Regions from separate parts of the Martinezella sp. CNPSo 3957 genome, predicted to be linked through region 1. Evidence: riboswitches for the same ligand, from Rfam matches in the RefSeq annotation. Region 1 holds a riboswitch; each other region holds the start of a gene.
The links. A riboswitch is a leader RNA that binds a small molecule or an ion and turns the genes downstream of it on or off. The one in region 1 is predicted to bind thiamine pyrophosphate.
Positions count from the first base shown of each region.

Region 2: it holds a riboswitch for thiamine pyrophosphate, as region 1 does, so the genes downstream of both, thiB (thiamine ABC transporter substrate binding subunit) here and thiM (hydroxyethylthiazole kinase) in region 1, are expected to answer to the same signal.
Region 3: it holds a riboswitch for thiamine pyrophosphate, as region 1 does, so the genes downstream of both, thiC (phosphomethylpyrimidine synthase ThiC) here and thiM (hydroxyethylthiazole kinase) in region 1, are expected to answer to the same signal.

Region 1 is NZ_JBXSOU010000001.1:1,006,128-1,012,529, forward strand. It holds gene AC13QE_RS04690 (3-oxoacyl-ACP reductase) at 1-600, opposite strand, end outside; gene thiD (bifunctional hydroxymethylpyrimidine kinase/phosphomethylpyrimidine kinase) at 597-1,418, opposite strand; gene thiE (thiamine phosphate synthase) at 1,415-2,053, opposite strand; gene thiM (hydroxyethylthiazole kinase) at 2,050-2,853, opposite strand; TPP riboswitch at 2,904-3,000, opposite strand; gene AC13QE_RS04710 (DUF1127 domain-containing protein) at 3,235-3,381, shown strand; gene yghU (glutathione-dependent disulfide-bond oxidoreductase) at 3,943-4,818, shown strand; gene AC13QE_RS04720 (hypothetical protein) at 5,030-6,402, shown strand, end outside.
Region 2 is NZ_JBXSOU010000006.1:165,099-171,500, forward strand. It holds gene thiP (thiamine/thiamine pyrophosphate ABC transporter permease ThiP) at 1-337, opposite strand, end outside; gene thiB (thiamine ABC transporter substrate binding subunit) at 345-1,373, opposite strand; TPP riboswitch at 1,534-1,650, opposite strand; gene AC13QE_RS16545 (MDR family MFS transporter) at 1,721-3,256, opposite strand; gene AC13QE_RS16550 (MarR family winged helix-turn-helix transcriptional regulator) at 3,421-3,948, shown strand; gene AC13QE_RS16555 (thiamine diphosphokinase) at 4,021-4,674, shown strand; gene AC13QE_RS16560 (ABC-F family ATP-binding cassette domain-containing protein) at 4,677-6,402, shown strand, end outside.
Region 3 is NZ_JBXSOU010000001.1:727,199-733,600, reverse strand. It holds gene AC13QE_RS03405 (TetR family transcriptional regulator) at 553-1,209, shown strand; gene AC13QE_RS03400 (porin) at 1,425-2,516, opposite strand; TPP riboswitch at 3,120-3,251, shown strand; gene thiC (phosphomethylpyrimidine synthase ThiC) at 3,344-5,170, shown strand; gene thiO (glycine oxidase ThiO) at 5,172-6,149, shown strand; gene thiS (sulfur carrier protein ThiS) at 6,140-6,337, shown strand; gene AC13QE_RS03380 (thiazole synthase) at 6,340-6,402, shown strand, end outside.

The DNA of each region.
Region 1 (6,402 bases):
GCTGCTAGCATCCGTCGTGCGCAGAAGACCGCTGGAGACCATGTTGACGGTGATCCCCAGCGGGCCGAGTTCGGCGGCAGCCGTGCGGGTCAGCGATAGCAATGCCGCCTTGGCGGCGGTATAATCGTGATAGGGCACCACAGGGTTCTGGAAAAGATTGGTGCCGATCGTCACGATCCGGCCAAAGCCTGCCTGCGCCATCGCCGGCCGCGCCGCTTGTATCAGGTTCAATGCGCCTTGCAGCGCGGTTTCCAACTGCTTGGCCATCTCCGCCCAGCTCAAGGCATCCAGCTTGGAACGCGCGTCACCGTTGAAGCTGAAATCAGCCAGCGCATTGTGGACGATGGTCGTGGGCGCTCCGAAATGCTCGGTCACCTCGAAGACAAGCCGCTTGGTGGCTTCGAGATCGCGAATATCGGCTTGAAAGGCCTTGGCATGATCGCCGAGCTCTGCTGCGAGCGCCTCTGCGCTCTCGCGGCTAGCGCGATAGTTGACCGCCACTTTCGCACCTTCCCGGGCGAAGGCCGTCGCTATGGCAGCACCGAGACCGCGTCCTGCACCGGAAACGATGACAATCTGATCTTTGAGTGACAGGCTCATTTCTCTGCTCCTCGTCCGTTTGGCCAGAGCGCATGGAAATGCTGCACAGGCCCATGGCCGCTTCCGACGGAAAGCTGGCCTGCGGCGGCAACCGCGGCAGCGAGATAGGCTTTGGCGGATGCAATGGCTTCGGCAAGCGGCAGGCCTTTGGCGATCTCGGCCGCGATGGCGCTGGAGAGCGTGCAGCCCGTTCCATGCGTATTCTTGGTCGGCAGCCGTTCAGCTTCGAACCAGGTCACACGATCGCCGCTTGCGAGCACATCCGGGCTTTCATCTTCCTCGAGGTGACCACCCTTGACGAGGACAGCCGAAGGCCCGAGCGCTGCCAGCGCACGCGCCTGGCGCGCCATGTCTTCGCGGCTTTTCGCCTCCGCGTCATGCAACAGCGCAGCCGCTTCGGGCAGGTTCGGGGTAATGACGGTCGCAAGCGGCAACAATCGTGTGGTCAGCACGTCAACGGCATCGGCAGCGAGCAGGGCGGCACCACCCTTGGCGATCATGACCGGGTCGAGAACGACGGGTATATCGCGATGTCGCGCCAGAATGTCTGCGACGGCATTGGCGATGGCGGCATTGGCGATCATGCCTATTTTGACTGCATCCACACGGACGTCGGCAAAGATCGCATTGATCTGGTCTGCCACGAAATGCGGGGGCACGGGATGGACGCCGGAGACGCCCTGCGTGTTCTGCGCCGTCAAAGCAGTCAGAGCCGCCATTCCATAAACGCCGCGAGCGGAGAAAGCCTTCAGGTCGGCCTGAATGCCAGCGCCGCCGGAGGGATCGGAGCCAGCGATGGATAAGACATTACGGATCATTGGCGAGCCTCCTTGATGGCTTTCGCGATGATGGTTGTCGCTGCTTGCGGGTCCGGTTGGCCGCATATGGCCGAGACGACCGCGAGACCATCGGCCCCGGCCGAGTAAACGTTTGCGGCATGCTCTGCCTTGAGGCCGCCGATCGCGACTGACGGAACCGGGCAGAGCCTGACAATGCGGGCAAGGCCGTCGAAGCCGATCGGCTGCTTGTGGTCGGGCTTGGTGGGTGTGGCGAAGACCGGGCCGACACCGACATAGTCGACAATCCGGGCATCGATGGCGGAGGCGAGGGCCTCCGTCTCCACCGAGAGGCCGAGGATCATGTCCGGGCCGATCACGCGGCGAGCGTCGGCGGCATTCATATCTTCCTGGCCGATGTGAAGGCCATCGGCGCCGATGGCGATGGCGGCCTCGACATTGTCGTTGACGATCAGCCGGACATTCGTTCCGTGCAGGATTTGCTTGAGGGCGCGGCCGGTCTCGATCATGGCGGCGGTCGAAGCCTCCTTGTCGCGAAGCTGGATGATGGTAGCGCCACCGGCCACCGCCGCCCGCGTCGTCTCCACCATGCCGAGATCACGGCATAGCAGCGGATCGAGGACGAGATAGAGCGATAGATCGAAGTCTTGCTTCATGCTGCCGATATCCTTGCGTCGCGATCCAGCGTTTCAGGGGTTAGGCCAGCGAGGGCATCGAGGAAGCGCCAGGAGAAGGAGCCTGGGCCATCTGCAATTGCTCCCGCCTGTTCACCGGCAACGGCAAAGACGGCAAGCGCCGCTATGGTCGCATCGAAAGGATCATCTGGAGCTGCCGCCGCAAACGCACCGACAAGGCAAGTAAGGGAGCAGCCGAGTGCCGTCACCTGCGGCATGAGCGGCGATCCTCCAGCAATGCGCCGCGCTTTCCCTCCATCGGTGACGAAATCCGTAACGCCTGTGACTGCCACTACGCAGCTGTGCTTTTCCGCGAGTTGACGGGCGGAATCTTCCGCCTGCTCAACGGCATCGCGGCTATCGACGCCTTGGCCGCGGCTCGTGCCGCCGGCAAGCGCGATGATCTCGGATGCGTTGCCGCGAATGATTGCCGGCTTTAGTTCCAGCAAGCGCGCGATGGCATCGCGACGGAATGCGGTCGCATAATGAGCGACGGGATCGAGGACCCAGGGCTTGCCCGCTTCGTTTGCCGACTGTGCGGCTTTCAGCATGCCCGCAAGCCAGCCGGACGAGAGCGTGCCGATATTGATCGTCAGCGCGCCGGAGATAGCGGCAAATTCGCCGGCCTCCTCTTCGGCATGGACCATTGCCGGCGATGCGCCGGCGGCGAGCATCACATTGGCCGCGATATTCATGGCGACGAAATTGGTGATGCATTGCACCAGGGGAGGGCTTTCCCGCATGGTGCGAAGTAGATTACCCGGTGTGATTTGGTCTTGCATATCGCCCCTTTCGGGCGGCGAGACGCGTAGGGACGACGTGCTTCAGCTTCGCGAGGTCCCGAGCGACTCCCTCCGCCAGCATGATCTGGTTCAGGTTCGAAGGGTGCTTCTCAGCCCGCCGGATGGCGGACGCCCCTGTCTCTCATCTCTCTTCTTTTCGCAGACAAAGGAGGCGCTGTCATCAGCAAATCGCAAAGGCAGGCGTGATCGACAGGATGACGACCGCCTGCTTTTGCGGCGACATATGCAATATATGCATAGGTGCAGTGATGCCTTAGCTCTGCAAAAAGCCGAGGGTTTCGACTATATATCTCTCATCGAAGCGACGGGAGCGCCAAGCACGGCAGCTCAGCTTCGAAAGCCCAAGGAAAGGGGATCATCATGAACGTAGCACGCTCTTTCAACAACTGGCGCAAGTATCGTCAGACGGTCGCCGAACTGGGCCGTATGTCCACGCGCGAACTGCACGACCTGGGTATCGATCGCGGCGAAATCCGCAACGTTGCCCGCGCAGCGATCGCTCGCTAACGGCCGCAGCGGCTCCTCATAAAGCTGCATTATGCCAGCGCCTGTTCCCCCGAGCAGGCGCTTTTGCTTTATGGGCATCCCGCTCATTCTTAGCCGCGCCGCCTGAAGGTTGCGATCGACCCAGCTACCCGGTTTTCGCATGGCGCATAACTGCCTTGCAAAGAAATGCCTATGAACTGAGCAAGAGACTGGTATATTCGTCTTCATCGAAGCGATGCATCTCCTCCCGCATCCCTTCGCTTGGCAGACGTCCTTATCCTCCTCCCAGGGACGGCTGCAGGAATAGCGGAACTCCTCCTCCCATCCGCTGTTCGGTTCTTGTAAAAAGCCTGCCGCTCCTCCTCCCGCGGCAGGCTTTTTCGTTTCATGAACCTCCAGACATTTGCCAATGGCCTAACGCGGTCGAAGAGTCCGCGCCTAACCCAGGCGGCACGAGCGCTTCCGCGTTAAAGAGTGCGCATTCTCCTCTCGCAAAAATGAAGAGCGACCCCTATGTGCGATCTATGTAGCGCGCTACATCGAAGATCGCCCAAATTCGATTCCCGAAAAAGGAGGATGCCCATGACCGGTTCTGCCGAATATACGCCGCCGAAAATCTGGACCTGGAACAAGGCCAATGGCGGCCAGTTCGCCAATATCAATCGCCCGATTGCCGGCCCGACTCACGAGAAGGAACTGCCTGTTGGGCGCCATCCCCTTCAGCTCTATTCGCTTGGAACGCCTAACGGCGTGAAAGTCACCATAATGCTCGAAGAGCTGCTGGCTCTTGGTCATAGTGGCGCGGAATATGATGCCTGGCTGATCAAGATCGGTGAGGGCGATCAGTTCGGCAGCGGCTTCGTCGACGTCAATCCGAATTCGAAGATCCCGGCTTTGCTCGACCGCAGTGGCCCGAAGCCGGTTCGCGTTTTCGAATCGGCCTCGATTTTGATGTATCTCGCCGAAAAATTCGGCGCCTTCCTGCCGAGCGAGCAGCCAGCGCGTGCCGAATGCCTCTCCTGGCTGTTCTGGCAGATGGGCAGCGCTCCCTATCTCGGCGGCGGTTTCGGTCACTTCTACGCCTATGCGCCGACGAAGATCGAATATGCGATCGATCGCTTTGCCATGGAGGTGAAGCGCCAGCTCGACGTGTTAGACCGCCGTCTGGCTGAAAGCGAATATATCGCCGGCAGCGACTATACGATCGCCGATATCGCCATCTGGCCGTGGTACGGCGGTTTGGCCAAGGGGTGGCAGTACGGTGCGGCCGAGTTCCTGCAGGTGCAGGACTACAAGAACGTGCAGCGCTGGGCCGAGCAAATCTACTCGCGTCCTGCCGTCAAGCGCGGCCGCATGGTCAACCGCATGTCGGGCGATCCATCCGAGCAGCTGCGTGAGCGCCACGATGCCAGCGACTTCGAGACGAAGACGCAGGATAAGCTGGAAGCTGCCGGCTGACCCGACAATTCGCTTTGCAGAAATGAGCTCGCGACCCTCCGGATCGCGAGCTTTTTTATTGCTCTTACTGTTGGCGCTGCCGGCCTAGCAAGTCAGCCTCGCTCCATCTTGTGAAGCGTAATGTTCGGCTGCCGAGGCTCCCCCGCTCGGCGTAGACCGCAGCGCGATTCTGCAAAGCGTATCGACATTGGCGAAAGAGGAATGCTTCTCCATGCAGCAAGTTGCTGACGACCGTACCCTGGATAAAAATGCGACTACGGGTGCGTTGTCGAAGCAACAGAGCGAGGCGAGGGATGCGCTGCTGAAACACCTGGTGTCGGGTGGCGATGAACGGCTGGATTGCGATCCGCTCACTGGCCTCAACATGTATGGCTATGGTCCGGCGCCCCGGCCCGAAGATCTCGCTTTCGGCTCGTCGACGGCATCGACCATATCCGCCGCCGCCTTTGCCGCGGTCGAATCCTTTTCCGCGGATCTGAGGCGGGAGATGGAGACAGGCTCGCCGACGGCTGTCTACGATCGCGAAATCGGGCGCGTGCGGGAGGATCTATTGCGCTTGCTCGGCCTCAACCAAGCGTCGGCACCCTGGATCGATGCGATCCTGGCCACATCGGGCACGGACATTCATCTCTTTTCGGCAGCACTGCTGGCGGGCGAGGATCAACGTGCCCTGATGACCATCACGCTGATGGGGAACGAAACGGGCAGCGGCGTCATGATGGCGTCGGCCGGGCGGCATTTCATGAGCCGCGTCAGCAGCGCACGGTCCGTCGCCAAGGGCGAAGAATTGCGGCCAGGGGACGCAACACGCAACGCCACCATTGCCGTGCGCAGCAAGGATGGTTCGCTTCGCGCCGATAGCGAGGTGGAAGAGGAGCTGCGCGGCCTCATCGAGCTTGCGCGCGCAGCCGGCCTCAGGTGCCTTCTCGTTGTAACAGACGTATCGAAGACCAGCCTGCTGGCGCCGAGCCTTGAGACCGTCATGCGTCTGAAGGAGCGTTTCGGCACCGTGCTGGATATCATGATCGATGCCTGCCAGTTTCGCTTGTCAGCGGCAACGATCCGCGCCTATCTCGCCCATGGTTTCATGGTCGCGCTGACGGGTTCGAAATTCCTCGCCGGACCGATTTTCAGCGGCGCGCTTCTGTGCCCGCCAGAAATGTCGGAACGCTTCAAATCGCGCACTCTGCCCGAAGCCTTGGCCGACTATTGCGGGAGGGCGGAGTGGCCAGAAGGCTGGGCGGCTCGCAATATCTTGCCGGACCGCGCCAATCTCGGCCTCCTGCTACGCTGGAAAGCCGCGCTGTTCGAACTCGGATGCTTCCTCGATATTCCTGAAGCCCGTGTAGTCACGGTTTTGTCCGCCTTTGCAGACGCAGTCTCCGATCGTCTTGCGAACGATCCGGCATTCGAGCCTTTGCAGAGCCGGCCGTTGGAGCGGCGTGAGCTGTGGGGCGCATCATCGGCTCTTCGCTGGGATGAAATTCCCTCCATCTTTTCGTTTTACCTGCGCAATTGCACAGATGGCGCCATGCTGACTGCAGCGGAAATGGTGGCGGTCTACAAGGAGCTGGCCGTCGAAGG
Region 2 (6,402 bases), on a different contig from region 1:
CGAGCAGGCCGAGTGCACCGATCAGCACCGGCAGGCCCATCGGCACGGCCATCAGCCGGATCAGCCACAGCCGGCCGGGAAAGCGCGGCTGGCGCGCCAATGCGCGGGCGACCGGAATGGCGAGCACAATGGAGAGCAGTGTCGAAAGCACCGCCTGCAGCAGTGTGAAGCGCAGGATGCGCAGCAGATATGGGTCTGTGAGCGAGGTGTCGCCGCCGGATTCGATGCCGGCGGAGAGGAGAACAAGAACGGCGATCCCGACGAAGAGCGCAATGCTGCCGAGGCTGAACGCCCCGCCGGAAATAGCGCGCCTTCGCTCGGGTGCCGTGAGTATGATCAAGGCATCAGTTGCCGCTGGTGGCGGTCAGCCATTCGTCGATCCAGGCTTTACGGTTCTTGTCGACGTCGGCAGGGCTCATCAGGAAGGTCTTCGACGGCACGACGAGCTTGCTGAAGGCATCCGGCAGCGGCTCGGAAGTGGCGGCGGCCGGCATCATCCAGTTGCTTGTCGGAATGATGTCCTGGAAGCCGGTGGAGATCATGAATTTCAGGAAATCGCGGGCAAGTTCCTTGTTCGGCGAGGACTTTAGGAGGCCGGCGACCTCGATCTGAATGTAATGCCCTTCCGAGAAGGCGGCGGCCCGATAGCGATCGGTCTTGTCTTCGATCATGTGATAGGCCGGCGACGTCGTGTAGGAGAGCACCATCGGCGCTTCGCCCTTGGTGAAGAGATCATAGGCTTCCGACCAGCCGGGGGTGACCGTCAGGATGCGGCCTTTGAGCTTCGCCCAGGCATCGGCGGATTTGTCGCCATAGATCGACTTTACCCAGAGCAGCAGGCCGAGACCCGGCGTCGAGGTGCGCGGATCCTCGATGACGATCTTCTGCGCGGGATCGCCCTCGACGAGATCCTTCATGCTCTTGGGCGGGTTCTTGACCGTCTGGCTGTCATAGATCACGGCGAAATGGCCGTAGTCGTAGGGCACGAAGACGTCGTCCTTGAAACCGCCGGGAACCTTGAGGGCCGAGGTGTCGACGCCGCTTGCGTCGAAGAGGCCGGTATCCTTGGCTTCGTCGATAAGATTGGTGTCGAGGCCGAGAACGACATCGGCCTTGGTGCCCGTTCCTTCCAGCTTAAGCCGGGAGAGAAGTGCAACGCCATCGGTGACGGCGACGTAATTGACCGTGCAGCCGCAGGTCTTTTCGAAGGCGGCCTTGACCTTGGCGCCAGGACCCCAGTCGGCGGTGAAGCTCTCATAGGTGTAGATGGTCAGGGTCTTGTCGGCTGCAGCGGCAGGCTGCGCGGCAAAAAGGGTCGTTCCGGCGGCAAGGGCCAGGCCGGCGAAGAATGACAATAGCGAACGGTTGTGCATGGTCGCGCCTCCTCCTAGAGCCGGATGATTCCAGGTCTACCGACCTAAAATCTGAATCCGCTCTAAAATCAAATAATTAGGGCATGATGTCGTCCGAAAACCGTTTCCGTTTTTCGGCATCATGCTCTGGGTTTCGTCTGAAGGGGAAAGGGCGCTATGATTTCGTCACGCGTCTAATCCCTCCGCCGGTGTTAGCCGGATCAGGTTCCGCGGGTTGGCCGGTGAAAGCCTCTCAGCCAAATGTCCTGAAGGACATAAGGCACCCCGTTAGAGCGTCGGCAGATTTAGCCTTGTGACGGAGGGATGACAAGGGAAATGATTCCCTTGTCGATTGCAGCATGAAGGATTTACTCGGCAGCCTCCGCGACCGCCGGGCTTTCGAATTTCTTCGCGGCACCCGGGAGCTGCACATTCTTCAGCGTCAGCGAGGTCAGGAGACCAAGCATGCAGATGCCGGCTGCCGTCATGAACAACGGACTGAAGGCGCTCGCATAGGCGTTGGCGACGGCCTCGCGGGTTATCTCGGGCAAGGCGGCCATCATCTTCGGCGTCAGCTCCTCGATGTTTGGTACGCCGGATATGGAGACGCCGACATTGCCGAGTTTGGCGGCGATGATGGCGCCGTAGATGGAGATGGCAATGGAGGCACCGCCCATGCGCGACAGCGTGACGGCGCCGGTCGCAGCGCCGACGTCGCGGGCAGCCGCTGCATTCTGTACGCCGATAACGGGCACCTGCTGGGCAAGGCCGATGCCGATGCCGTGCAGCAGCATCAGGCCGCCAATGAGGACGATGGGCGTGCCGGCATGGACGAAGGCGAGCGAAGCGAATGCGATGGTGCTGCAGGTGGCGCTGGCGACGGCAAAGGGCTTGTAACGGCCTTTGGCCGCGATCAGCCGGCCGGCGGAGAGCGAGCCGCAGACGATGCCGCCGGTCAGGAGAATGAACAGCAGCCCGGCCATGGAGGGAGAAAGGCCTGTCGTCGTCTGCAGGAAGAGCGCGAAGTAATTGACCATGCCGATGGCGACGGCGCCGCTGGTGATCGAGAGGATCAGCAGAAGGCCGAATGTCGGATTGCGGAACAGCGTCATCGGCACAATCGGCTCGGGTGCGCGGCGCTCGATGAAGACCCAGGCAATGGCGCAGATTACCCCGAAGGCAATAATACCGAGGCATTGCGGCGATAGCAGCGACCCGAAGAGTTCGCTTCCGTCGGCAGCAAGCACAATGCTTGTCGTCGTCAGGGCAAGGACGATGGCGCCGGCATAATCGATCTTCGGACGGCGGGCAGGCTTGCGGTAGGGCAGCATGAAGGCGAGGCCGGCAAGCACGATGAAGCCGATCGGCACGTTGACGAGGAAGATCGAACGCCAGCCGAAAAGATCGCTCATCGTGCCGCCGAGAACGGGGCCGATGGCACCCGACGCCATCAGCACGAGGCTCGAATAGCTCTGGTAGCGCGCACGCTCGCGCGGCTCGAAGAGATCGGCGTTGACAGCAAAGATCGAGACCATGATGCCGCCACCGCCGAAGCCTTGAAGGACGCGGGCGGCGATCAGCGTATCCATCGAGACGGCCAAGCCACAGACGGCAGAGCCGACCGTGAAGATCGCGATCGCCGTCATCATCACATATTTGCGGCCGAAGAGATCGCCGAGCTTGCCGTAGACGGGCATGACGGCGGACAGCGAGAGAAGATAGGCTGAGCCGATCCAGCCGAAGCGATCGAGATGCCCGAACTCGCCGACGATCGTCGGCAGTGCCGTTGAGACGATCTGGTTGTCGAGCGTTGCCATGAACATGGCAGTCATCAGAAAGAGGAAAAGAATAAGCCGCCGTTTGTGATCCGCCACGAGCGGTGTGAAGCTTGTCTGCATGTCCATGGAGCAAGAACCCGAACTGGGCCGGAACGCTGCGCTATCGAACGAATGCGCGGGACGCCCGGTCTTCATGAGTGAATATATGTGCTATTAGCATATAATTGTCAATGGCAGGTGAATGCCATTTGCATGTTTTGTTTCGTCCCGACCTCTGCTATGCTTTAGGGATGACATCTGCGCCGAATACAAAAGATATCGAAGTTCCGACGCTGGCCGAAGACGAGAAGTTTCTGCGCATCGGTCAGGCGATGATGCGCATGCGCTTGCTGACCGGCCGCCGCATGATCGGCAGGCTCGCCATTCAACACGTGGCCCCGGGGCTTGAGCTTTCGCATCTCGATGTGCTCGATGTCGTGCGGCGGGCGGAAGATACGGGAGAAGTGACCGTTGGCACGATTGCCGAGCTCTTGCGCATCGATCCATCGCGCGCGAGCCGCATCACTGCCGACATGGTGGCGCGCGGTGTGTTGCGCCGTAAGGCATCGCAGGCGGATGCGCGGCGTATCGTCGTGGTGCTGACCGCACTCGGGCAGCGCTTGCTATCGGAAATCCAGGTGCAGAAATACGCCGTTATCGGAAGCATCTTTGCCGATTGGTCGCCCGAAGACATCGAGAGCTTTTCGTTTCTGTTCGATCGTTATGTCAGCGGCTATGAACGTGTCGTCCAGGCCGCCATGAAGGAAACGACCGAATGATCGGCTCGGCGGCACCGTTCCGGTAACGGCGCTCTTCCCTAGAGATATGACTTTGCGCTATGGGCTTGCCTCATGAGCCAGTCCACTACCTTCACCATCCTGCTCGGCGGCGAGCTTCGCCTGACGGAGCGATTGCGCGCTGCGGTTTCCGGCAGCCGCTTCATGGCGGCCGACGGCGGCATGCGCCATGCCCTCGCGATTGGGGTGGAACCGGAGCTGTGGGTCGGCGATTTTGATTCCACGCCTGCCGATCTGCAGGGGGCCTTTCCGAATGTGCCCAGGCAGCCCTATCCGGCGGCGAAGGCTGCAACCGACGGTGAGATCGCCGTCTCGGAAGCGATCGATCGCGGCGCCACGAGGCTGATCCTGGCGGGTGCCATGGGCGGCGAACGCTCCGACCATGCGATCCAGCACCTGCTTTATGGTATCCAGCTCGCCGAAAAAGGCTTCGACGTGCTGCTGACGTCGGGTGACGAGGAGGCGGTGCCGCTTCCGCCAGGCGAACTCACGCTGGCGCTACCATCGGGCTCGTTGTTCTCCGTTCTTGGTTTCAGCGATCTGACGGGCCTTTTCATCGACAATGCCCGTTACCCCTTGCGCGATTTTCATTTGCCCTTCGGCGCATCGCGCACCATTTCCAACGTGGCGGAAGGCGATGTGCGCTTTTCGCTCGGCACCGGCAGGGCCATTGTTCTTGCCCGCCCTTATGACCTTTCCGGAGTCTGATCTTGGCCCCTCCCATTCTGAAACTCGACGACATCTTTCTGAGCTTCGGCGGTGCGCCCTTGCTCGCCGGTGCCGGCCTGCAGGTGGAGCCGGGCGACAAGATCTGCCTTGTCGGACGCAACGGTTCCGGCAAGTCGACGCTCCTGAAGATCGCCGCCGGCCTTGTCGAGGCGCAGTCGGGCGAGGTCTTCCGTCATCCGTCGTCAACCGTGCGCTATCTCGAGCAGGCACCCGATTTTGCCGATTACAAGACGGTGGCTGCCTATGCCGAGGCCGGTCTCGGGCCTGGCGATGATCCCTATCGCGTCACCTATCTGCTCTCCCATCTCGGTCTGACCGGGGAGGAAGATCCGAAGAACCTTTCCGGCGGGGAAGCGCGCCGCGCGGCACTGGCGCGCGTTCTGGCGCCCGAACCGGATATCCTGCTGCTCGATGAGCCGACGAACCATTTGGACTTGCCGACCATCGAATGGCTGGAAGGCGAGCTGCAGAAGAGCCGCAGCGCGCTGGTGCTGATCTCGCACGACCGTCGTTTCCTCGAGAAGGTTTCGACCGCGACCGTCTGGCTCGATCGCGGCACTTCGCGTCGTCTGGACAGGGGCTTTGGCCATTTCGAAGCCTGGCGCGACCAGGTGCTGGAGGCCGAAGAGCTGGAGCAGCACAAGCTCGGCAAGCAGATCGAGCGCGAAGAGCACTGGCTGCGCTACGGCGTGACGGCGCGGCGCAAGCGCAACATGCGCCGGCTTGGCGAATTGCAGGATATGCGCTCGCGCTATCGCGGTCACAAAGGCGCTTTGGGCACGGTACAGGCGGCAGCTTCCGATGCGCAGGAAAGCGGCAAGCTGGTGATCGAGGCGGACAAGATCACCAAGTCCTATAATGAGCGGCTCATCGTCGCGCCGTTCTCGATCCGCGTGCATCGCGGCGATTGCATCGGCCTTGTCGGCCCGAACGGCGCCGGCAAGACGACGCTTCTGAAGATGCTGACCGGGCAGCTGGAGCCGGATAGCGGCACTGTAAAGCTCGGCACCAATCTGGAAATCGCCACGCTCGACCAGAAGCGCGAGGAGCTGAACCCGGAAGATACGCTCGCCAACTATCTGACCGACGGTCGCGGCGAGAACCTGCTCGTCAATGGCGAGCAGCGGCATGTGACCGGCTATATGAAGGAATTCCTGTTCCAGCCGGAGCAGGCGCGCACTCCGATCAAGAATCTTTCCGGCGGCGAGCGCGCCCGGTTGATGTTGGCCCGTATCCTATCGCGACCGACCAATCTTTTGATCCTCGACGAACCGACGAACGATCTCGACATCGAGACGCTCGACCTGCTGCAGGAAATCGTCTCCGGTTTCGCCGGCACGGTCATCCTCGTCAGCCACGACCGCGATTTCCTCGACCGTACCGTGACCTCGACGATTGCGCCCGCCGATCCGGAAGAGCCTGACGGGCGCTGGATCGAATATGCCGGCGGCTATTCCGACATGCTCGCTCAGCGCAAGGGGGCGATTGAGGAGCGCAGGCGGGCAGAAAAAGCAGCCGAAAAGCCGAAATCGACCGAAGCTTCGGTGCCGGCCGGCGAGAGCTCGAAGGGAAAGGGCAAGCTTTCTTACAAACAGAAATTTGCGCTCGAAAACCTGCCGAAGGAAATGGCGAAGGCGGAAGCCGAAATTGCCGTCCGCGAAAAGAAAATGGCCGATCCGAACCTCTTTTCCAAGGATCCCGCAACCT
Region 3 (6,402 bases), 280 kb from region 1:
CCACGCTGAAAGACGATTTGCGCTCGAGCTATCGTCAGCTTGCAAGAAGACAGACGAAAGCTCAAGCTAGGTCGGAACAGCAGCGGATCGCTTGACGATCGGTCCACCAGTGTTCGACCAAAGCCATGGCGATCAGACCCGCCGCATGACGGGGGGATCAAGACCTCGATGATCGATATGAGCTGACGGATCTGCGGACGCCGCAGGCTAAATGCATCATAGGTTTCACCTTGAATACCACATCGCTTCCGGAACAAGCGGACCGGGGATCGCCGGCCAATATATTTCGCATCAGGGCTATATCAGCACCTACACTTTCCGATTCTCACTTCACAAGATGGGGGAAATTGCTCACGCAAACTTGCGCATGGCTTATAGCGCTTGACAGGATATATTCTGTTACGATTTGCTTGCTCAATTTTTGAGGATAGATAAATACCTCCACTCCGTTGAGCATCGCTGGTATATGGGCTCCAGCACTGAACGGTATGATGGAAGAAGAATATCAATAAGAGGGGCGCAGCTTGAACATCGGTTTCTGTGGAGAGGTGAATGAGGCGAACTAAGGAGGAGGCGGCAGAAACGAGGAACGAGATTTTGCAATCCGCAAAAGCTCTGTTTCTCGACAAGGGCTACGAGAATGTCAGCCTGGAAGAGATAGCCGTAGCCGCCGGTGTCACGCGGGGGGCAGTGCATTGGCATTTCAAGAACAAGCAAGGGCTGATGTTTGCGATTCGCGACGAGGCCCAGCAGCCGTTCAAGGATCTCGCGGAGCGGATGTCGAAGGAACTGCCGCCCAACCCGCTTGATCTCATCGCCGATACCATTGCCGCGATATTTGACGATATTCATAGCGACCCGCGCAAGCGCAGCATGCTGAAAGTTATGATGCATCTCGACATGGCGTTTTGCGACGGCACCACGAGCCGGGCGAGTTCGTTTCGGCACGACATGCATGAAAATTTCGAACGCATATTCACCCTTATGGATGAAAAGACGAAACTTCCGGCTCCCTGGACGCCGGATACCGCCTCTTCCGCATTGACAGCGGTCATCGGCGGCCTGATCACCGAATGGACCCTCGACCGAGGCAGCTTCGAATTGGTCCCGTGTGGACAGATGTTCATAAAGATGGTGCTGAAGACCTGGTTCCCGCTGGCACAGGCGCAGGAGCTGGCGATTGCCGCGATGATACCGGAAAAAGCCTAGAACGGTTTTCCCTTCGGAATTGAAGAGAACCAACGATGGCGGTTTTAAGCCTCTGCCGGGAGCTGAACCGATTTCCCAAAGCTGGAAATAAAAAAGGATCCGGAGGGAAAGCCAGATCCTTTGCTTTGATCGGAGGTCAACCGATCGATGAAAGAAGCCTGACGGATTGGAACGTCAGGCTTCTCTTACCCGGCATTGAGCCGGGTAATTCAATATTAGAAGCTACGCTCGAAGCGCAGGATACCAGCCCACTGATCCTGGTTCACAGAATCGAAGTTGGTGTAGGAGACTTCCGGCTCGATGAGCAGGTTCTTGACCGGGTTCCACTTGACGTTGGTGGTTGCGGCAAAGATCTTCGAGTCGGTGTAGGCGAGCTGCAGGTTCCACTTCAGCTTTTCGTTGATCGGAACGCCAACGCCGCCCCAAACAGCCCAGTCACCCCAGCCGCACTTCGATGCATCGTTAACCGGGCAAGCCGAACGATCGAGGTTGGTGCCGGCATACTTGTTCAGCTTGTCGCCGTCGGTGTTCCAGCCGCCCATCAAGAAGGCCGAGAAGGTACCGAAGTCAGCATCGACACGAGCCTTGATGGCGCCTTCTTCGACGATCGAGTCGTAACCGCCAACGACCTTGAAGCCCCATGCACCGGACTTGAAGCCAGCACCGGCAACGACGTCGGGAGCGTAGTGGTTGCCCTTGTCGTCAGACCACCAGCTGGAGCCATAGGAAGCGCCAGAACCGCTGGAGTTCGAGTCTTCGACCGAGATCACAGCCGTGAAGCCGTTGCCGGCGTCGTAGTTGTAGGTCAACTGGTTGAGTTCGTACGGACCGTCATAGATCACGTCGTCGTTGATGACGTCGCCGGCATAACCGATGTACGAGTTGTACTGCGAGTCAGCCTTACCGACGAGGAAACCGCCGAGGCTGATGTTTGCGAACAGCAGCTTCGTGGAGGTTGAGTTGCCGTCATTCCAATCCCAACGGATGACCGTGTTGGTCTTCAGCGGGCCGTATTCGGTGTCGGTTGCCGTGTCGACGCTCAGCTCCGCACGGGTGTGCCACAGCGTACCGTTATGGCTGTTCGGGTTGTAGGCATCGTACCACTCGCCTTCGGTACGGACGCGGCCGCCGATCTTGAGGCAGGTTTCAGTGCCTGGAATGAAGAAGTAGCCAGCGCCGTAGGCGTCGCAGATGCGAACGTATTCCAGCGGCTCGGGCTCAGCAGCGACGATCGCGTCAGCCGCATGGGCGCCAGAAACTGCTGCCAGTGCAGCAGCGGAGCCGATAAGGAGGCTCTTGATGTTCATTTTAAACTCCTGGTTGCAATATGCATTCCAATTTACCGCGAGTACAAAGCTGGAATACCACCCTGAGGATTACGTCGGCTTGAACGCAACCGGGCAGTCCGGCAGATACGCACCTGATGTCGGCTTGAGTCCCCTCTAACCTCCATAATTCACCCCGCGGCAAAGGTTTTGAAATGCCTCTACCGATCCGGCCGATTGCTCGTCCGTAAGACAGTTTATGTCCTATATTTTGTTTACAAACAGCCCGTATGTTTGTCAATTCTGTGAAACCTGCCCCGGCATTAGACTTGATTGCTGTTGCTTAAATGCAACTGGCGACTGGCTGGGCCTTTTACTGCCGGAATAGTCAGCGTCGCCAAGGTTCAAGAATTCGCCCCAAATCGAGACAGCCTTCCCCAATCGGGCTCGCGATCCAGAGTTTTCATGGGTACCATTTATGCGCGAACGGGCATGGATCAAGAGCAGCGTCATCGAAGATAATGATCGCGCCTATCGGAGGCTCGCCCCATATAGAATCCACGCGCCACACTGGTCAATCGATTGAGAAAACGCGACCAGTGTGGCGCGGGGTTGACAGAGAACAAGGGTAAGGCATAGCCTTTCCGTATTCACCAGGGGGGTCCCGGCAAGGGGCTGAGATACTGCTGGACAATGAGGCTTTGCCTCCTGTGGCGCAGTGACCCGTTGAACCTGATCCAGTTCATACTGGCGTAGGGACGGTGCGAGCGCTTGAAGGCTTCGGATTCCCGCGTGGATTCCATGCCGGCGTCTTTCCATCATTCCGGCTGATTGACTGGGTCTCCAACTGCAACTTGGAGCCTCAAACCATGAATATTGCCGCAAAGAACCTCACTCCGACCGTCACCACTGGGCCGCTGCCGGCATCCACGAAAATCTATGTTCCCGGAGAGATCCACCCGGACATCCGCGTGCCGATGCGCGAAATCAGCGTCCATCCGACCTCGGGCGAGCCGCCTGTCATTGTCTATGATTCTTCCGGCCCCTATACGATCGAGGGCGCAGATATCCGCATCGAGGAGGGTCTATCTCAGCTGCGCCGCGACTGGGTTCTCGGCCGCGGCGATGTCGAGGCTTATGAAGGCCGGCATGTGCGCCCTGAAGACAACGGTTTCGTCACCGGCGAACGGCTGACACCGGAGTTTCCGGCCAAGCGCCAGCCCCTGCGGGCAAAAGACGGCAAGGCGGTCACCCAACTCGCCTATGCGCGCGCCGGCATCATCACGCCGGAAATGGAATTCATCGCCATCCGCGAAAATCTCGGCCGCAAGGCGAAGGCAGAAGCCCTGATTCGCGATGGCGAAAGCTTCGGCGCCCATATTCCGGATCATGTCACCCCCGAATTCGTCCGCCAGGAAGTCGCCACCGGCCGGGCGATCATTCCGGCCAACATCAATCACTCCGAAAGCGAGCCGATGATCATCGGCCGGAATTTCCTGGTGAAGATCAACGCCAATATCGGCAATTCCGCCGTCACCTCCTCCATGGCGGAGGAAGTCGAGAAGATGGTCTGGGCCGCGCGCTGGGGCGCCGATACCGTCATGGACCTTTCGACCGGCCGCAACATCCACAACATCCGCGAATGGATCATCCGCAATTCGCCGCTGCCGATCGGCACTGTGCCGCTCTATCAGGCGCTGGAAAAGGTCGGCGGCATTGCCGAGGAACTGACCTGGGAAATCTATCGCGACACGCTGATCGAGCAGGCCGAACAGGGCGTCGATTATTTCACCATCCATGCCGGTGTGCGGCTGCATTACATCCCGCTTACCGTCAATCGCGTCACCGGCATCGTCTCGCGCGGCGGCTCGATCATGGCCAAGTGGTGTCTGCATCACCATCGCGAGAGCTTCCTTTACGAGCATTTCGAGGAAATCTGCGATATCTGCCGTGCCTATGACGTCTCCTTCTCGCTCGGCGACGGCCTGCGCCCCGGCTCGATAGCTGACGCCAACGACGCCGCGCAGTTCGCCGAACTGGAGACACTCGGCGAGTTGACGAAGATCGCCTGGGCTAAGGATTGCCAGGTGATGATCGAAGGCCCCGGCCATGTGCCGATGCACAAGATCAAGGAAAACATGGACAAGCAGCTTTCCGTCTGCGGCGAGGCGCCCTTTTACACGCTCGGGCCGCTGACGACGGATATCGCGCCCGGCTATGACCACATCACATCGGGCATCGGCGCTGCCATGATCGGCTGGTTCGGGACGGCGATGCTCTGCTACGTCACGCCGAAGGAGCACCTTGGTCTGCCCGATCGCAACGACGTCAAAACAGGCGTCATCACCTACAAGATCGCGGCGCATGCGGCGGATCTCGCCAAAGGTCATCCGGCCGCGCAGGTTCGTGACGATGCTCTGTCGCGCGCCCGGTTCGAATTCCGCTGGGAGGATCAGTTCAACCTGTCGCTCGACCCGGACACGGCTCGCAGCTTCCACGACGAAACCTTGCCGAAGGAAGCTCATAAGGTGGCCCATTTCTGCTCGATGTGCGGCCCGAAATTCTGCTCGATGCGGATTTCGCACGACATCCGCGCCGAAGCACAGAAGGAAGGGCTGGAAGCCATGGCGGCCAAGTATCGAGAGGGCGGAGACCTTTATATGCCGATCGAAACCCCTGCACAGCCGGCCGAGTAACATGCGCATCCTCGTTAAAGGGGCCGGCGTTGCCGGCCTCACTGTCGCTCACGAGCTGATCCGGCGCGGAGCGGAGGTCACGATCTCAGATCCAGGCCGGAATTTTCATCGCGCCGCCTCCTGGCTTGCCGGCGGCATGCTGGCGCCATGGTGCGAGCGGGAAAGCGCCGATGAGGCTGTACTGACGCTCGGCCGTGATTCCGCCGATCGATGGGACGCGATTCTGCCGGGCAAGATCGTCCGCAATGGAACGCTCGTCGTTGCGCCCAACCGCGATCAAAACGAGCTGAAGCGATTCGCCAGCCGCACGACGGATTACCGCTGGGTAGACGAAGACGAAATCGCCATCCTTGAGCCTTCGCTTGCCGGCCGATTCCGCCAGGGCCTGTTCTTTCGGCGGGAAGCGCATCTCGATCCCCGCGAGGTCCTGCAATCGTTGAAGGACGATCTATCTGCAAAAGGCGTCACCTTTATCGACGTGCTCGTGGATGATGGTGGCTTCTCTGAAATCGTCGACTGTACCGGGGCCGCTCCTATCGGCCAAATCCGAGACTTGCGTGGGGTTCGCGGCGAAATGCTCTATCTGCAGAGCGATGAAATCGCGCTTTCGCGGCCCGTCCGCCTGCTGCATCCACGTTTTCCGGTCTATATCGTGCCGCGCGGCGAAGGCCTGTTCATGGTCGGCGCGACGATGATCGAGACCGACTTCAAAGGGCCGATCACCGCCCGTTCGCTGATGGAACTCTTGAACGCAGCCTATTCGCTGCACCCGGCCTTTGCCGAAGCTGCCGTGGTCGAAACCGGCGCCGGCATCCGCCCTGCCTTTCCCGACAACCTTCCGCGCGTGACGCGGCAGGGCAAAGCCATCCTTGTCAACGGTCTCTATCGCCATGGCTTCCTGCTCGCACCCGCCATGGCCGAGAAAGCCGCCGATCTCGTCTTTTCTGGACACGACGAAAGGAGCCGCCAATGCGCCTGATCATCAATGGCGAAGCGCAGATTGTCGAAGCAACGACGCTTTCGCAACTTCTCACGGCTCTCGAATATGAGGGCGAGTGGCTGGCAACCGCCGTCAACGGCGAACTCGTCCATAGCGAGGAACGCGGCGACCATATCCTAACCGACGATGACAGGATCGAGATCCTGACGCCAATGCAGGGAGGCTGACCATGCTTGAACTCTACGGAACCCAAATTACATCGCGCCTTCTTCTCGGCACGGCGCGCTACCCC